Thiosocius teredinicola: one gene and its partner. The protein of the gene in region 1 interacts with the protein of each later gene in a pairwise test. Links are inferred from orthologs where the notes say so. Each region holds a gene or a part of one and is shown on either strand. Other genes may lie near its edges.

What was found.
Region 2: the proteins of B1781_RS21420 (region 1) and B1781_RS08980 interact in binary tests that used the Escherichia coli proteins (3 or more experiments, as listed by UniProt). The link is inferred for Thiosocius teredinicola from one-to-one orthologs.

The regions. Positions count from the first base shown.
Region 1 is NZ_CP019936.1:4,525,388-4,533,943, reverse strand. Bases 3,141-6,109 are described here. They hold B1781_RS21420 (MOSC domain-containing protein), read left to right. Parts: upstream 3,141-4,210; coding sequence 4,211-5,008; downstream 5,009-6,109. Other genes in these bases: B1781_RS21405 (sulfite exporter TauE/SafE family protein), read left to right, coding at 6,021-6,109; B1781_RS21410 (hypothetical protein), read right to left, coding at 5,579-5,845; B1781_RS21415 (DUF1415 domain-containing protein), read left to right, coding at 5,005-5,556; B1781_RS21425 (PilT/PilU family type 4a pilus ATPase), read right to left, coding at 3,141-4,141. Also shown: B1781_RS21450 (YcgL domain-containing protein), read right to left, coding at 1-56; B1781_RS21445 (Slp family lipoprotein), read left to right, coding at 176-721; B1781_RS21440 (Slp family lipoprotein), read left to right, coding at 736-1,242; B1781_RS21435 (hypothetical protein), read right to left, coding at 1,269-1,730; B1781_RS21430 (iron-containing alcohol dehydrogenase), read right to left, coding at 1,735-2,931; more of B1781_RS21425, read right to left, coding at 3,026-3,140; more of B1781_RS21405, read left to right, coding at 6,110-6,770; alternative ribosome rescue aminoacyl-tRNA hydrolase ArfB, read right to left, coding at 6,783-7,199; B1781_RS21395 (PQQ-dependent sugar dehydrogenase), read right to left, coding at 7,196-8,314; B1781_RS21390 (hypothetical protein), read right to left, coding at 8,345-8,556.
Region 2 is NZ_CP019936.1:1,853,284-1,861,758, reverse strand. Bases 1,197-4,084 are described here. They hold B1781_RS08980 (assimilatory sulfite reductase (NADPH) flavoprotein subunit), read right to left. Parts: upstream 3,586-4,084; coding sequence 1,807-3,585; downstream 1,197-1,806. Other genes in these bases: B1781_RS08975 (LysR substrate-binding domain-containing protein), read left to right, coding at 3,688-4,084; cysI (assimilatory sulfite reductase (NADPH) hemoprotein subunit), read right to left, coding at 1,197-1,807. Also shown: B1781_RS08990 (phosphoadenylyl-sulfate reductase), read right to left, coding at 1-132; more of cysI, read right to left, coding at 119-1,196; more of B1781_RS08975, read left to right, coding at 4,085-4,629; excinuclease ABC subunit UvrB, read right to left, coding at 4,640-6,649; B1781_RS08965 (pyridoxal phosphate-dependent aminotransferase), read left to right, coding at 6,740-7,927; B1781_RS08960 (GspH/FimT family pseudopilin), read left to right, coding at 8,012-8,475. UniProt on the Escherichia coli protein: Component of the sulfite reductase complex that catalyzes the 6-electron reduction of sulfite to sulfide. This is one of several activities required for the biosynthesis of L-cysteine from sulfate.

The DNA of each region.
Region 1 (8,556 bases):
ATTTCCTGTTTGCGTGGACTGCGATACACCCAGCAGTTCAGGCTCGTTTCAGACATGACGTGTTACCTTTTACGTGATCGCGGATTCTATACGGAATCTCCCCGGCATGGGGGGTGCCCGGCGGAACTAATCGCCATGCAATCGACTCTTCAGGATTAGCAGGCAGGGAAACGGGATGTCACCGAGACAGAGAAATCGTTGGGCTTTGATGGTGCCGATGGTGCTGTTGTTGACGGCGTGCGCCAGCAATGTGCCCAAGGAACTGGGCGAGAATCTGCCCGAGGCGCCAACCCGGGGCCAGGTGCGATCCGCGCCCGACGACTATCGCAGTCAACAGGTGCGCTGGGGTGGCGATATCCTGTCTGTTGCCAACCTGGCGGGCAGCACCGAGGTCGAGGTCTACGGTCGACCCTTGTACAAAGATGGCGAACCCGCGCCCGATGGCGGCGACGGCATTCGATTCCTGGCGAAGATATCGGGATTTCTCGATCCGGCGCAGTACAAACCGGGCAAGCGCTTGACGGTGCGTGGCCGGATTGCCGGGGTCGAGACCCGACCGGTGGGAGAGTTTCCCTATATCTACCCGGTGGTCGATGCCGAGTTCTATCATATGTGGCCGGCCTACGAACCGCCGGACCGAGTCTGGGCGCGCGACCCGTACTACTATGATCCCTGGTGGCCGTGGGGCCCGTGGGGACCTTACCGCTATTGGCCCTATTGACGATGAGACTGCTGATGCGACTGTGGATACTGTGTAGTGCCGCTGTGCTGCTGGCCGCCTGTTCAAGCGCGGACAAACGTACCGACACCCGCCCCTCACCTGCCGAGGTGACCGCCTCGGGCAATGCCGCCGGTGAAGTGCATTGGGGTGGGCAGATCGTATCGATCAAGAACCTGCGCGACCGGACATTGGTCGAGGTGTTGGCGTTTCCGCTCGATGCCAAGGGCCGTGCCGAGACCGACGAAAAACCGCTTGGTCGTTTCATTGTCGACAAGGCGGGGTTCCTCGAGCCGCATCAGTATGCGGCGAATCGTGTCGTCGAGGTGAGGGGAACCTTGCACGGGTTCACCAAAGGGACCGTCGGCCAGGCGCCCTATAGCTACCCGGTCGTGGTCGCGGACTCGTTGATACTGTGGTCTGAAGAAAGCGACTACGCGACCGGCCGCAGCAGCCCGCGCATCAATTTCGGCGTCGGCGTCAGCAACCACGGCGGCGGCGTGGGTGTCGGCATCGGTTTCTGATGGGCCGGCAGGGCCGGCATCGTGCATCAATCCGATTTGGGCACCTTGAGCTTGATGCCTTTCAGGTGAGCCAATACCACCAGCAAAAACTTGAACAGGGTGCGCAGCCGCGGCTTGAGGTCGAGTGACTCACCGCCGTGGGCGAGTTTTCGCAGCATCGCAATACGCTCGTACGCGTTCTCGATCAGGCGGGCGGTCTCCCAGCCTTCGTAGCGGTCGAATTCGCGGATGCCGGCGTAGGTGTCTTTCGCCAACTTCTTTTTCTGCATGCCGGCCAGCGACACATTGCGCCGCGTCGCCAGACGAAACTGCTGGTCATCCAGGCCATCGATGATGGTCTTCTGCGGGAGTTCTTCGCGCAGCCCTTCGCGGATAAAGGCGAGGTTGCGCTGTAACTCGATCAACAGCTGGTTTTGCGACGATTTGCGTGCGAGGTACTTCGAACGCTCCTTGTCGTAGATGTTGTACAGGTCCTGAATGATGCTCATGCGTTCAGAGTCGCGTCCTTAGTAGCCGGCCAAGTTCTTCGTCGGTCAATGCCAGGGGGTTGGTCTGCATGCTGCCGCCGCGGCAGTTCGCGACCACCCGCCCGATATCGTTCTCGGTCATGCCGAATGCGCTGAGGCGCGGTAGCTGCAGGCGTTCGGTCCACTCGTCGAGCAGGTCCATCAGGCCATCCTGCGCATCGCACTCGCTGCGATACATCTGCCCGCCCAGCAGCAGACCGGCCTCGGCATACTTGCGCAGCGCCGGACCATTCGGTTCGCGTTCGCGCAATGCCTCGATGTTGGCACGCGTCGCCGCGGCGACCAAGGTACCGCAAACCACGCCGTGCGGGATCGGAAAGAAGGCGCCCAGCGGCGAGGCCAGACCATGCACCGAACCGAGTCCGCATTGCGCCAGCGTGATGCCGGAACACAGCGAGGCGTAGGCGAGCTTCTGATAGCCCTTCTGCGCCATCGGGTCGTCCGGTTTCCACGCCTGCCAAAAGCCGTCGCGAAACGCCTGCATGCCGGACGTCGCCAGGGCATCGGTAAACGGGCTGGCGCGCAGCGACACATAGGATTCGAGCAGCTGGGTGAACGCATCCATACCGTTGGCGGCGATCAGTTCTTTGGGGCAGCTGTCGAGCAGGCTGGGATCGACGATCGCGACGGCGGCTACCAGCTTTTCGTCGCGAAAGGACTTCTTGAAACCGTCGGGGCCGTGGCGCGACAGCACGGCGTTCTTGGTCGCTTCGCTGCCGGTGCCGGCAGTGGTGGGAATCGCTATGAAGGGTACCGCAGGGCCTGCGTAGGGAAGGCCTTTGCCCACGCCTTCGAGGTGATCGAGCACCTTGCCGCCGGTCTTCAGCAGTCCGGCGATCGCCTTGGCGGCGTCGAGCACGCTGCCGCCGCCGATGCCGACGACCACATCGATGGCTTTGTCGCGATGCTGCTCGACGGCCTGGTCGACCAACTCCGGCGAAGGCTCGCCCTCGACAGTGACTTGGTGCCATTCGATGCCGTTGTCCGCGAGCGCCTGCAGCAACCGCGGCCAGCGCGGCGTGGCTTGCAGCGAGTGTCTGCCGGTAACCAGCAAGGCATGTCTGCCGAAGTCGAGGATGGCATCGGGTGTTTGATCAAAGGTGCCGCTACCGAATCGGATCGATGGCAGCCGGGCGACCTGGAAGGCTTTGAACGGATTCACAATGACAATCGGGCGGAAGAAATCAGTGATACAGCATTATCACCGATTCCCCGCCCGATTGAGAGGGTGCGTGCCCGCGCGTGGCGGGAGTTGCTCAGCCGACGACCTGGCCTTTCAGCTCCTCGGGCTGCTGCGGTGCGGAATCGGCAACGCCGGCGTTCAGGCGGATGCGCAGTGCCAGGTTGTTTTTGGAATCGGCGTGGTTCAACGCCTCTTCGACCGAGATGGCGCCTTCGCAGTACAGGTCGTACAGCGACTGGTCGAACGTGACCATGCCGCGTTCGCCGCCCTGTTCCATGGCCTCTTTCAACTCGGAGATCTTGCCCTTCTCGATGAGCTCGGAGGTGTAGCTGGTCAGAATCAACAACTCGACCGCGGCGCGGCGTCCGCCGTCTTTGGTCGGGATCAGGCGCTGCGATACAACCGCTCTGAGGTTTAGTGACAGGTCCTTGAGGATCTGTTTGTGTGCGCTGTCGGGGAAGAAGTTGACGACGCGGTCCAAGGCCTGGTTGGCGTTGTTGGCGTGCAGGGTCGACAGACACAGATGTCCAGTCTCGGCATAGGCGATAGCGTGCTGCATCGTGGCAGCATCGCGGATCTCACCAATCATTATGAGGTCGGGTGCTTCGCGCAACGCATTCTTCAGTGCGTTCTCGTAGCTCATCGAATCGAGACCGATCTCGCGTTGATTGACCACCGATTTCTTGTGGCGGTGCAGGAATTCAATCGGATCTTCAATCGACAGAATGTGACCGGTGGTGCTCTCGTTGCGATGATCGATCATCGACGCGAGCGTGGTCGACTTACCTGAGCCGGTGGAACCGACCACGAGGATCAGTCCGCGTTTTTCCATGATCAGGTTTTTCAGTGTCTGCGGCAGGTACAGTTCTTCGATGCTCGGGATTTCGCCCTTGATGTAACGAATCACCATCGCGACATCGCCGCGCTGACGGAACACGTTCACACGGAAACGACCGAGTGAGTGAACCGAGATGGCGAGGTTGCACTCCATCGTGCCCTCGAACTCACGTACCTGTTCATCGTTCATCACCGAGTACGCCAGTTGCTTGACCTCGGCGGAATCGAGCGCCTTGTCACCGATCTGGATGGTCTGGCCATTGATCTTGACGTGCGGGCAGGCGCCCGAACTGAAATACAGATCCGATGCCGTGCGCTGTACCATGAGACGAAGATAAGGAGTGAGTTCCATAACCTGTACCTGAAACGTGTGGATCGGGGTTGAGAGCGGCCGATTTCCCCAAAAGTTGAGAGGAAGCTAATGACCGAATTAACACTTACGGCGATCAATCGTTTTCCGGTGAAATCGATGACCGGTGACAGTCATCAATCGCTGGAAATTGACGCCTGTGGTTTCGTGTTGGATCGTCGCTGGATGTTGGTCGACCGCAACGGCAAATTCCTGACTCAGCGCCAGCACGCCCGTATGACTTTGATTCGCACGCGAGTCGACGATGCCGGTCGCTTGCACCTGTCTGCCCCGGGCATGCCGGACATCGCGGTCGGCGATCGCGGCGGTGAGCAGCTCGATGTGGTGGTATGGCAGGACAGCGTAACGGCGACCGCTGTCGATCCGCAGGCCGACGCCTGGTTGAGCGACTTCATGTCGATCGATTGTCGCTTGGTGCGTATCCCCGATGACGTCGTGCGGCCTGTCGATCCGGCGTATGCGGCGGAGGGAGACCGCGTCGGTTTCGCCGACGGCTTTCCCTTTCTATTGATATCGCAGGCATCACTGGACGATCTCAACACTCGGCTCGATCAGCCGGTACCGATGATTCGCTTTCGCCCCAATCTGGTCGTTGCGGGTTGCGATGCCTTTGCCGAAGACGGCTGGAAGCGTATCCGCATCGGCGACATCGGTTTTCGCCTGGTCAAACCGTGCTCACGATGCATCATCCCGACGATCGATCCGGCCACCGCAGAACGATCGGCCGAACCGTTGCGTACCTTGATGAGCTATCGCAAACGCGACAACAAGATCTATTTCGGGCAGAACCTGATACACGATGGCCGCGGACGGCTCGAGGTCGGCATGCCGGTCGAGGTGTTGGAATGACATTGCCGCTGACGACACAAGCCGAAGCGAACACGCGTCGCTGGCTTGAGCGCATCGTTGTCGGGCTGAACCTGTGTCCGTTCGCCGCATCGCCGTTCAAGCGTGAACGTATCGCCTACCGCGTGAGTGAAGGCACGACGCTGGAATCCGTCTACCGGGACGTACTGGCGGCGGCGGATGAACTGCTCAACGGCGATCCGAGCGAGATCGAGACTACGTTGGTGATTGCGCCCAACGCGCTTCACACCTTCGACGAGTACCTGGAGGCGCTTGCGCTGATCGAACAGGCGCTTGGTCAAGCCGGCCTGGACGGTATTCTGCAGGTTGCGAGCTTTCATCCGGACTATTGCTTCGACGGCGTCGCACAAGACGACCCGGCGAACCATACCAATCGCTCACCGCACCCGATGTTTCACCTGATCCGCGAGGCGGGCCTGGCGGCCGCGTTGGAGTCGTACCCGGATGCCGATGGCATACCGGAGCGCAATGTCGAGCTGCTGCGAAAGCTGGGTATCGACGAGATACGCCGACTGCTCGAATTGTCGTGACGCTGCCCGTCGGGGCGGCGTATCAGTGGCGTACGACGATATCCGGATGCATATTGATGCCGCCGTCGGCTTCGAGAATACCGAATCGGTCGCGATCCGGGCTGGTGATGACCACGACCGGTGTCTCGAACAGCGGTTGGCGAACAAAGGCCAGCCGCCAGCCGAAGTTCTCGATTTTGTTCAGCGTCAGCGTCTGGTCTTGATTGAGTAACGCGTCCAGATTGGCCGGCACTGCGTATCGCGTGCCGCGACGGTCTTCGTGGGGAGAGTTTCCTGAACCGATCGACATACTGCATCCCTCGCGCTTGATTGGTTGAATCCAACATCCTTGTAGATTCAGCCTAGTCCGTTTTTTCCAGTATTGCGAACGCCAAGACCAATTTGGGAATGGTCTTCATGAAACGGACTGATACAAGTTAGGTTAATCTGAGCGCACCTGCTCAATCGCACATCGTAGCGGCCCTTTGCATAGCGAGATTCTGCTTTTTGTCGCCGTCAGTCTGCTGGCCGCCTTCGTTCACGGCGCTTTCGGATTCGGCTTCCCGTTACTGTCGACACCTTTGCTGGTGTTTGGATTCGACCTGCGCACCGCAGTACTGCTGACCCTGGTGCCGACCGTATCGATCAACCTGGTCAGCATTCTCTCTGAGCACCGTTGGCGAGAGGCACTCAAGCACTACTGGCCGATCCCGACCTTCACCATCGTCGGCAGTTTTATCGGTACCCAGGTGTTGCTGACGGTCAATCCCGAACCGTTCCGCCTGTTGCTGGCCGCCGTCTTGATCGCCTACCTGATCAGCGATCACCTGCATTCGGGCGAGCGCGTGATCAAGGTGCCGAAGTGGGGGATGGCGGTGTTCGGTTTGCTGCTTGGCCTGCTGGCCGGCGTGGTGAACATCTTCGCGCCGCTGGTGATTGCCTATGCGCTGTATACACGCATGCCGGTGCCGTTGATGGTCGCAACCTTCAACCTGAGTTTCATCACCAGCAAGTCCGGTCAGATTCTCGGTTTCATCAGCCAGGGCGCTTTCGACCTCGATGTTGTGGTGATTGCAGTCGTCGCATTGCCGCTGATTCTCGGCGCCTTGTGGTTGGGCATTCGGGTGCGCAAGCGCGTCGATATGGACACCTATAAGGGCATGCTGCGCGGTTCTTTGTGGGTGATCTCGATTGCGATAGCCATCGATGCGCTACGCCGCATGTTCTGGCTGTGAGGTAAGCCGACGTCAGTCGTCGACGTTTCGACGCAGGCGTTTGAGTTGGCCGTGCTTGGCCTTGCTGTCCATGCGCCTGCGTTGCGAGGCCTTGGTCGGTTTGGTTGCACGCCTTGCCTTCTGCGTTTTACCGGCAGCCACGATCAGGTCACGCAAGCGTTCGAGTGCGTCGGCGCGGTTCTTTTCCTGGGTGCGGAAGCGCTGCGCTTTGATGACGATGATGCCGTCGCTGGTGATTCGACTATCACCGAGTTGCAGCAGTCGCTGACAGACAGCCTCCGGCAGGCCGCTGTTGTTGATATCGACACGCAGATGCAGTGCCGACGAAACCTTGTTGACGTTCTGCCCACCTGCGCCTTGCGCGCGGATCGCCTGCCACTGCAGCGCGTCGTCGTTCAATTCGATGCCCGGCGCGATCTGCACGGTCAGCGTCCGTTGGCAGGCCGCAATCGGATCAGCTTGCCGTTGCGCGCGTCGCTCAATAGATAGAGATAGCCGTCCGGCCCCTGGCGCACGTCGCGGATGCGTCCGAACCTGCCTTCGAACAGGCGCTCTTCATGGGTGATCTTGTCGTTTGCAATCTCCAGTCGCACCAACAGGTCGAACTTCAACGAGCCGACGAACAGATTGCCCTGCCAGTTGGGAAAACGATCGCCATCGTAGAAGGCCATGCCGGAAGGGGCTATCGATGGCACCCAGTAGTACAGTGGTTGCTGCATGCCGGGTTTGGCCGTGCCTTCGCCGATCTTGGTGCCGAAACCGTAATTCGCGCCGTAGGTGATGACCGGCCAACCGTAGTTGTATCCGGCCTGCGGCAGGTTGATCTCGTCACCACCCTGTGGGCCATGCTCATGTGTCCATAGCTTGCCGCTGCCTGGATGCAGTGTCGCGCCCTGCATATTGCGATGGCCATAGCTGTAGATCTCCGGGCGGGCGTTGCGTTGGCCTACGAAGGGGTTGTCGTCCGGAATGCGGCCGTCATCGTGTAGACGGATGACAGAACCGGCATGGTCATTGAGATCCTGCGCGCGCGGACGGTCGCCGCGATCGCCGAGTGTGATGAACAGGTAGCCGTCGCGATCGAACACCAGGCGCGAACCGAAGTGCCTATTGGTGCGCGATTTGGGTAGCAGGCGAAAGATGACTTGGGTATCGCGCAGTGAGCTGCCGTCGAATCGGCCGCGCACAACCGCTGTGCCGACGCCGTCGTTGGTACGCTCGGCGTAGCTCAGATAAACCCAACGATTGTTTTCGAAATCTGGATGCAGGGCGACGTCGAGCAGCCCGCCCTGGCCGTATTCTGCAATTGCCGGCAGGCCGCCGATGGGGCTTGCGTGCAAGTGGCCTTGTGCATCGACCAGGCGCAAGCGCCCGGGGCGTTCGGTGATCAGATAGCCGCCCCCGGGCAGAAAGGCGAGCGACCAGGGGTGAACCAGACCTTCGGTGACGATCTCGTAGTCGATCTTTTCACGTTCGGTCTCGAGGGGTTCCGCCTGCAGGGGCAGGGCGGTCATCAACAGCGCGGCAATGAGTATCGCTTTCATACGGCCACTTTAGCCGCATGACGGCAACGATCAAAGGGTCACGCGTGCGCGTTTCACATAAACCACTTCGCAGGCGCGGGCACCGGTATCCTCGCGGGTCAGTGAACTGATCCAGCGCCAGCCGTCATCACCATCGACACGCACCAGGTAGCCTTCGAGCTGGATGATCTGACCCTGGCGGAAATCATCCAGTGCATCGGCGACATCGTCGCTTGCCGGGATCATGTGCATATTGGCGCTAT
Region 2 (8,475 bases), 2.7 Mb from region 1 along the record:
ATTGCCGGGTAGCCGCTGCATCGCCCATTCAATACGCTGTTGGGCATTGAGCTTCTCCAGGTGGCCGTTCAATTCATCCAGGCGGCGCGCGTCGCCGAGCAGTTCACGATGGGGGATTTCAAGCAGGTTCATGAAAGCCCTCCGCCGGATTGTGCAACGGCTGCACAATCCCGGCTCTGACCGTGAAGTCACCAAACCGCTCTTCGGGCGAGCCTTCGGCTGCGTACCGCTCGAACAGCTCGCCGATCGTGTTCAGCAATTCAGCTTCATTCAAATTCTTACGGTACAAGCGGGCTATGCGCATGCCGACGCCATCACCGCCGATCAGCAGGTTGTAGCGCCCCGGGCCTTTGCCGACCAGGCCGATCTCGGCGACATAGGGCCGCGCACAACCGTTCGGGCAACCGGTCATGCGGATCACGATCGGCTGCCGTTCAATCCCTTTGCGCCGTGCCATCTCGTCGATCGCATCGATAAACGCGGGGAAGTAACGCTCGCCTTCCGCCATTGCCTGCGGACAAGTCGGCAAGGCCACGCAGGCGATGCTCTCCAATCGCGTTGGGCTGGGTCCATCCGTGAGCAGACCATGCTCGCGCGCCAGGGTACTGATAGCCACCTTGTCGGCAGCATCTACGCCGGCAATGATCAGGTTCTGGCTGGGCGTGATACGAAACTCGCCCGTGTGTACCTGGGCAATCTTGCGCAGACCGCTCATCAACTGCGATTGCTCTGCATCGACCACCCGGCCATTCTCGATAAACAGCGTGAGGTACCAGCTTCCGTCGGCGTCGGCAGCCCAACCGAAACGATCGCCCTGGCTGGTAAAGGTCACAGGGCGTGACGGCCTGAAGCGAACACCGCTGCGCATTTCCACCTGCGCCACGAAGTCATCAAGCCCCATGCGATCGATGGTGTATTTCAAGCGCGCATGACGTCGACTCACCCGGTTACCGAAATCACGCTGGGTTGTTACGACCGCCTCGGCAACGGCAATCACGTCTTCGGGACTGACAAAACCGAGTTCGTCTGCCAGACGCGGATAGGTGCTGGGATCGTCGTGCGTAACACCCATTCCACCGCCGGCGACAACATTGAAGCCGACCAGCTCGTCGCCCTCGGCGATGGCGATAAAACCGAGATCATTGGTGTACACATCGACATCGTTGTGCGGCGGTACCGCAACAGCCGTCTTGAACTTGCGTGGCAGATAGGTGTTCCCGTAGATCGATTCGTCTTCACCGCCCGACTGGATTTCGCCGTCCAGCCAGATCTCGTGATAGGCCCGCGTTCTCGGCAAGAGATGCTCGCTGATCCGGCGCGCCCAACCGTACACCGTCTGGTGCAACGCCGACTGCTCCGGGTTCGGGTTGCACAGCACGTTGCGATTAATGTCGCCGCAGCCACCGATCGAATCGATCATCGCCTGGTTGATACGTTTTATCAGCGGCTTGAGATTCTTTTTGAGAATCCCGTGGTACTGGAAGGTCTGTCGCGTGGTCAGACGGATACTGCCGTTGCCCAGCTCGCGACCGACTTCGTCGATCGCCAGCCACTGCTGCGCCGAGCAGACACCGCCGGGCAAACGCGCGCGCAACATGAAACTGTAGTAAGGCTCGAGGAACTGAACCTGACGCTCGCGTCGCACGTCGCGGTCGTCCTGCTCGTAGAAACCGTGAAACTTGCTGATCTGTGCGTCCGCCGGTGCCAGCGCACCGCTCACTTCATCGGCCAGACTCTCTTTGAGCGTGCCGCGCAGACCGCGACTGTTGGTCTTGATGATCTCGTTGGGGTTCACTTCGATATCCATCAGTACACGTCCTTCAGGTATCGGCCCTGAACCCGCAGCTCATCGACAAAGGCATGCGCTGCATCGTCGCCCAATCCACCGTGGGTCTGCGCGATCTCGGCAAGACTTGCCTGCACGGCCTTTTCCATGGCCAAACCGCCACACACGTAGATGCGCGCACCATCGTCCAACCAGCGATAGACCTCTTTGCCCTCATCCAGCAGCCGCCGTTGCACATAGGGTCGATCGTCGCTGTCGCGTGAAAACGCCAGGCTGATGCGATCCAGACGTCCAGCCTTGCGATGGGCCAACCAGTCGGTTTGGTACAGGAAGTCGCGATGAAAATGCCGGTTACCGAACACCAGCCATTGTCGGCCGTTCACTCCGTTCGCCTCGCGTTGCTGAAGAAACGCGCGAAATGGCGCGATGCCGGTTCCGGCGCCGATCATGATGACCGGCACATCGGGATCGTCCGGCAGGCGAAACGCCGTGTTCTGCGCAACATAGACAGGCAAGGCTTCGCCCGTCGACAGACGTTCGGTCAGGTAGCCCGAGGCACCGCCCAGTCGCGGTTCGCCACCGATCTCGTAGCTGAGTTTCGCCACCGTCAGATGCACCTCGTCCGGGTACAGATCCTGACTCGATGCGATGGAATAGAGTCGTGGCTGCAGCGCCTGCAAGGCATCGACGAGCTGCTGTGCATCGATCCCCGCAGGGTGTTCGGTCAACAAGTCGATGACCTGGTGGCTTGCAGCATAGTCGCGTAGGCCTTGCCCATCGGCACACAACCGCTGCAAAGATTCCCCACCGGCCAGAGCCGCCCATGCCTTGATGACCGAAGGATGCAGTTGCGTGAGTTCGAGATGCCGGTACAACGCATCTTCGATCGGCATCGTGGCGTCATCGACCTGTACCGCATGGCTGGCGGTCAGACCACCTGCCGCAATAACCCGCTCAACCAGCGCCGGCGCATTGTTGAAGTACACCCCGAGCGCATCGCCGGGCTGGTAACTCACCGCCGATGCATCGATATCGAGGGCGATATGGTGTACCGACGACAGCGCATCGTGCGTGGTGATGCGGCGGTTCTCGACCACCTCGGCAACATAGGGGTGACCGCGATCATGGCGCGGCGTTGTGCGCACGGCCTGCAACGGCACGACCCTCGCATCGGCAGTGGGCACCTGGCGTTCGGCCTCCTGCAACACCTGCGTTCGCCAGCTCTGCGCCGCGTTGTCGTAGTCGACATCGGCATCGACGCGCTCTGCGACCGCCGTCGCCCCCAGCGCAGCGAAGCGCTCGTCGAGGTCCTTTGCAGCCTGGCAGAAAAACTCGTAGCTCGAATCGCCGAGGCCGAAGATCGCGTATTGCAGACCGCTCAGGTCCGGCGCCTTGCCCACGTTGAGATAACGGAACAGTTCGAACGCGCTCTCCGGTGGCTCGCCCTCGCCCTGCGTACTGATCACGACATACAGCAACTGCTCCTTGAGCAGCTCGCGCGGGCGGTAGTCTTCGACCGATACCAGCCGCGCCTGCAGACCGCGTTCGGCTGCGCCGTCCGCCAGGCGTTCAGCAACGCCTCGGGCGTTGCCGGTCTGCGATGCATACAGAATCGTCAGGCGAGACTGCGCTATCGGTTGGGCGACGTTCGCGGGATTGCTCAATGCCGCCAGGTAACCGCTGGCCCACAGCAATTGCTCGCTGCTCAGGTCGGCAATCGCCTGTGCCAGACGTGACAGTTGCGGCTCATCGAGAAGCCCAATCGGTTGGCTGGCTTGTACTTGTACCGCAGTTGACATGCTTACCCCATAACGTTTGTCGTGCTTACTTGCTGGCAAGACTGCGGCAAGGGGTTTATCTTTTGAAGTTATGAATTTTGATGCTCTATCACTTTTGGCGATATGGAACTGAGGCAACTTGCCTCACTGGTCGCGGTCGTCGAGGCAAACTTCAACGTGACCGAGGCAGCAGAGCGCCTGCACATCGTGCAGTCGGCGGTTTCACAGCAACTGGCACGTCTTGAAGGCGAGCTGGGAACCGAGATCTTCACCCGCAAGGGCAAGCGCCTGGTAAGCCTGACTGCCAGCGGCGAGAAAGTATTGAACTATGCCCGCCAGTCGTTGGCGCTGCGCGAAAACATCCTCGCGGTCGGTCGCGACCATGTCGATGAAGACAAAGGCATTCTGCGCATCGGCACCACGCACACCCAGGCGCGCTACGTACTGCCGCGTGTCATCCAGGAGTTCCGCAAGGTGTTTCCCGATGTTTCGCTGCAGATCCATCAGGGCACGCCGCAGCAGCTGGTCGAGATGGCATTGGCCGACAAGGTCGACTTCTCAATCTGCACCGAGGAACTCGGCGAGCACCCCACCCTGACCGCATTGCCGATCTACCGCTGGAACCGCGTGCTGATTGCACCCAAGCGACACGCAGTGCTGCGTTGCAAGCCACTCGGTCTGGAGTGCATCTGCAAATACCCCTTGATCACCTACACCTTCGGTCTCAACGGCTCGACGCACCTGAAGTCGACGTTTGCACGCAGCGGCCTGCGCCCCAACATCGTGTTGAGCGCGGTGGATACCGATGTGATCAAGACCTATGTGCGCGAAGGACTGGGCGTGGGGCTGATCGCGCAGACGGCGTATTCACCGACCATCGACAAGGACCTGTCGATGCGTGAACTGAAGCACCTGTTGCCGTGGGAAACGACCTGGGTTGCCTATCATCGCGAAAAATATCTGCGGCGCTACCAGCAGTCGTTCATCGACCTGCTCAACCGCATGACCGTGGAGAATGGCCGGATTGTCGAACCCGGCAATGCCGGCCGCAAAGATCGCCGCTGACCGATCGCCGCTAGGCGACCAGGCCCTTGCCTTGCAGCGACTTCAACTGGTCGCGAATCCTGGCGGCCTCTTCGAACTCGAGATTCTTGGCGTGCTTGTGCATCGTCTTTTCGAGTTCCTTGATCTTCTTCATCATCTGCGCCGGGGTCAGCGACGCGTACTCCGAGGTCTCTTCGGCCACCTTGGCGAAACGCCTCGGCGCCGGCGGCGCACCCGGGTAGGCGGCCTCCATGATGTCGGCGATGTTCTTCTCGACCGTCCTCGGCGTGATGTTGTGTTCCTTGTTGAAATCCATCTGCTTGGTGCGGCGACGTTCGGTTTCGTCGATCGCGCGCTGCATCGAGCCGGTGATCCGGTCACCGTAGAGGATCGCCTTGCCGCGGGCATTACGTGCCGCACGGCCGATGGTCTGGATCAACGAACCCTCGGAACGCAGAAAGCCCTCCTTGTCGGCATCGAGAATGGCGACCAGCGACACCTCGGGCATGTCCAGGCCTTCGCGCAGCAGGTTGATGCCGACCAGCACATCGAACTCACCCAAGCGCAGGTCGCGGATGATCTCCACCCGCTCCACCGTATCGATATCCGAGTGCAGATAGCGCACACGCACGCCGTGCTCGATCAGGTAGTCGGTCAGGTCCTCGGCCATGCGCTTGGTCAGCGTCGTGACCAGCACCCGGTCGCCCATCTCGGTGCGCGCATTGATCTCGGACAGCAGGTCGTCGACCTGGGTCGAGGCTGGCCGCACCTCGACCTCGGGATCGACCAGGCCGGTCGGCCGCACCACCTGTTCGACAATTACGCCCGAGTGCTCGCGCTCGTAATCGCGCGGCGTCGCCGATACATAGATGGTCTGCGGGGCGCGCGCCTCGAACTCCTCGAAGCGCAGCGGCCGGTTGTCCAGCGCCGACGGCAGGCGGAAACCGTATTCCACCAGCGTCTCTTTACGTGACCGGTCGCCGCGGTACATGGCACCGAGCTGCGGCACCGTCACGTGCGACTCGTCGATTACCAGCAGCGAGTCTTCGGGCAGGTAGTCGAACAGGGTCGGCGGCCCCTCGCCCGGCGCACGACCAGACAAGTAGCGAGAATAGTTCTCGATCCCCGAGCAATAGCCGAGTTCAACCATCATCTCGAGGTCGAACTGGGTGCGCTGCTGCAGGCGCTGGTGTTCGACCAGTTTCTGCACGCCGTACAGCTGTTCGAGGCGCTCCTTGAGTTCGACCTTGATCCCGTCGACCGCCTCGAGGATGGTGTCGCGTGGCGTGACGTAGTGGGTCTTGGGGTAGACGGTGTAGCGCGGCACTTTGCGCAACACCTCGCCGGTCAATGGGTCGAAAATGGACAGCGTCTCGACCTCGTCATCGAACAGCTCGACACGCACCGCCTCGTCGTCCGATTCGGCCGGGTGGATGTCGATCAACTCGCCACGCACCCGGTAGGTGCCGCGCGCCAGTTCCATGTCGTTACGCTTGTACTGCAGCTCGGCCAGGCGCCGCAGGATGGCGCGCTGATCAATGCGCTCACCGCGCGACAGGTGCAGCATCATGCGCAGGTACTGGCGCGGATCGCCCAGGCCGTAGATCGACGACACCGTGGCGACAACGATAACGTCGCGCCGCTCCAGCAGCGCCTTGGTCGCCGACAGGCGCATCTGCTCGACGTGCTCGTTCACCGAGGCGTCCTTTTCAATGAAGGTGTCGGACGACGGCACATAGGCCTCGGGCTGGTAGTAATCGTAATAGGAGACGAAGTACTCGACCGAGTTGTTGGGGAAGAAATCGCGGAATTCGCCGTACAGCTGGGCCGCCAGCGTCTTGTTCGGCGCCAGGATCATGGTCGGGCGCTGCACCTCGTCGATCACGTTGGCGATCGTGAAGGTCTTGCCCGAGCCGGTCACGCCGAGCAGGGTCATGCCGGCCTCGCCATCGCGCAGACCCTCGGTCAATTGCCGAATCGCAGCCGGCTGATCACCCGCCGGGGCAAAGCGCGACTGCAGATCGAAGATTTTTTTTGCCATAAAGGTGGTGATCGGCCCTGAACCAATCCGTTATGATACCAACCAATCCGTCCGCGACGAGTTCAAGCCCGAGAGACCCATTCGAACGCCATGAGCATCAAGCTTTCCAGCCGAGTACAGGCCGTCAAGCCCTCACCCACCCTGGCCATCACGGCACGCGCCGCAGCGCTACGCGCCGAGGGTAAAGACGTTATCGGCCTGGGGGCCGGTGAACCGGATTTCGACACGCCCGAGCACATCAAAGAGGCCGCTCGCCAGGCGCTTGCCGCCGGCAAGACCAAATACACACCGGTCGACGGCACGCCGGGTTTGAAACAGGCGATCATCGAAAAGTTCCGACGCGACAACAGTTTCGACTACACGCCGGAGCAGATCCTGGTTTCGTGCGGCGGCAAGCAGAGTTTCTACAACCTGGCCCAGGCGATCCTCGACCCGGGCGACGAAGTGATCATTCCGGCACCCTTCTGGGTCTCGTATCCGGACATGTCGATCCTGGCCGGCGGCGTGCCGGTGTTGGTGCATGCCGGCGCCGACCAGCACTTCAAGATCACCCCTGCCCAACTGCGCGGCGCGCTGACCGACAAGACGCGCCTGTTCGTCATCAACAGCCCGTCGAACCCGACCGGCATGGCCTACACCGGCGAAGAGCTGGCGGCGCTGGGCGAGGTACTGCGCGACTACCCGAAGGTCGCCATTGCCACCGATGATATGTACGAGCACATCCGCTGGAACCAGGATGAGCCGTTCGTCAACATCCTGAACGTGTGTCCGGACCTGGCCAATCGCACGCTGGTGCTGAACGGCGTGTCCAAGGCTTATTCGATGACCGGCTGGCGCATCGGCTATGCCGCCGGCCCAGCGGACATCATCAAGGCGATGAAGAAGATCCAGTCGCAGAGCACGTCGAACCCGACGTCGATCTCGCAGTACGCCGCCGAAGCCGCGCTGAACGGCCCGCAGGAATGCATCGGCGAGATGCTGGTGCAGTTCAAGAAACGTCACGACCATGTCGTCGAGCGCCTCAACGCGATGCCGGGCATCGAGTGCCTGCCGACCGATGGCACCTTCTACGTGTTTCCCTCGGTCAAGGGCCTGATCGATGCCATCGACGAGGTGCACGACGACCTGCAACTGGCCGAGCACCTGATCGTCAATGCCGGCGTTGCGCTGGTTCCAGGCACCGCATTCGGGTTATCCGGCCACGTGCGCATCTCGATTGCGACCAGCATGGAAAACCTCGACAATGCACTCGACCGTATCGCGAAGGTGGTTGCCTGAACGGTCGTTCTTTTCGAAACACGAAAATTCAACGTACGCCCCACGGATCGGGGCGTCGCATAACAAGCACGGAGGCTTTACGACATGGATGTCGAGAAAAACCTACCGCCGCATGCACGCGGCCTCACCCTCGTTGAACTCACTGCAACGATAGCTGTAATCAGCGTTGCGCTGGCGATTACCATCCCCAGTTGGGCGGCATTCGCCGAACGCTCTGCGGTATCCACCACCGCCAACCAGTTTCTGACCAGCCTGCGCTACGCCCGCAACGAGGCCGTTTCACGGCAGCGGCATGTCTCGCTCTGCCCCAGCGACGACGGTAGCACCTGTTCCGGCGACTTCCGCGGCTGGTCGCAGGGTTACCTGATCTTCGTCGACAACGACAGCAATAAACAGCGCGGCAGCCACGAGGAACTTTTGCGCCACGAGACGCTGCAGTATCCCGCCACGCAGGTAGCCACCACCAGCGGCCGGCCGGCGATTCGATTCCGCCGCGACGGTGCCGCATGGAGCACCAACGCCACGTTCAACATCTGCGCCGGTCCGGG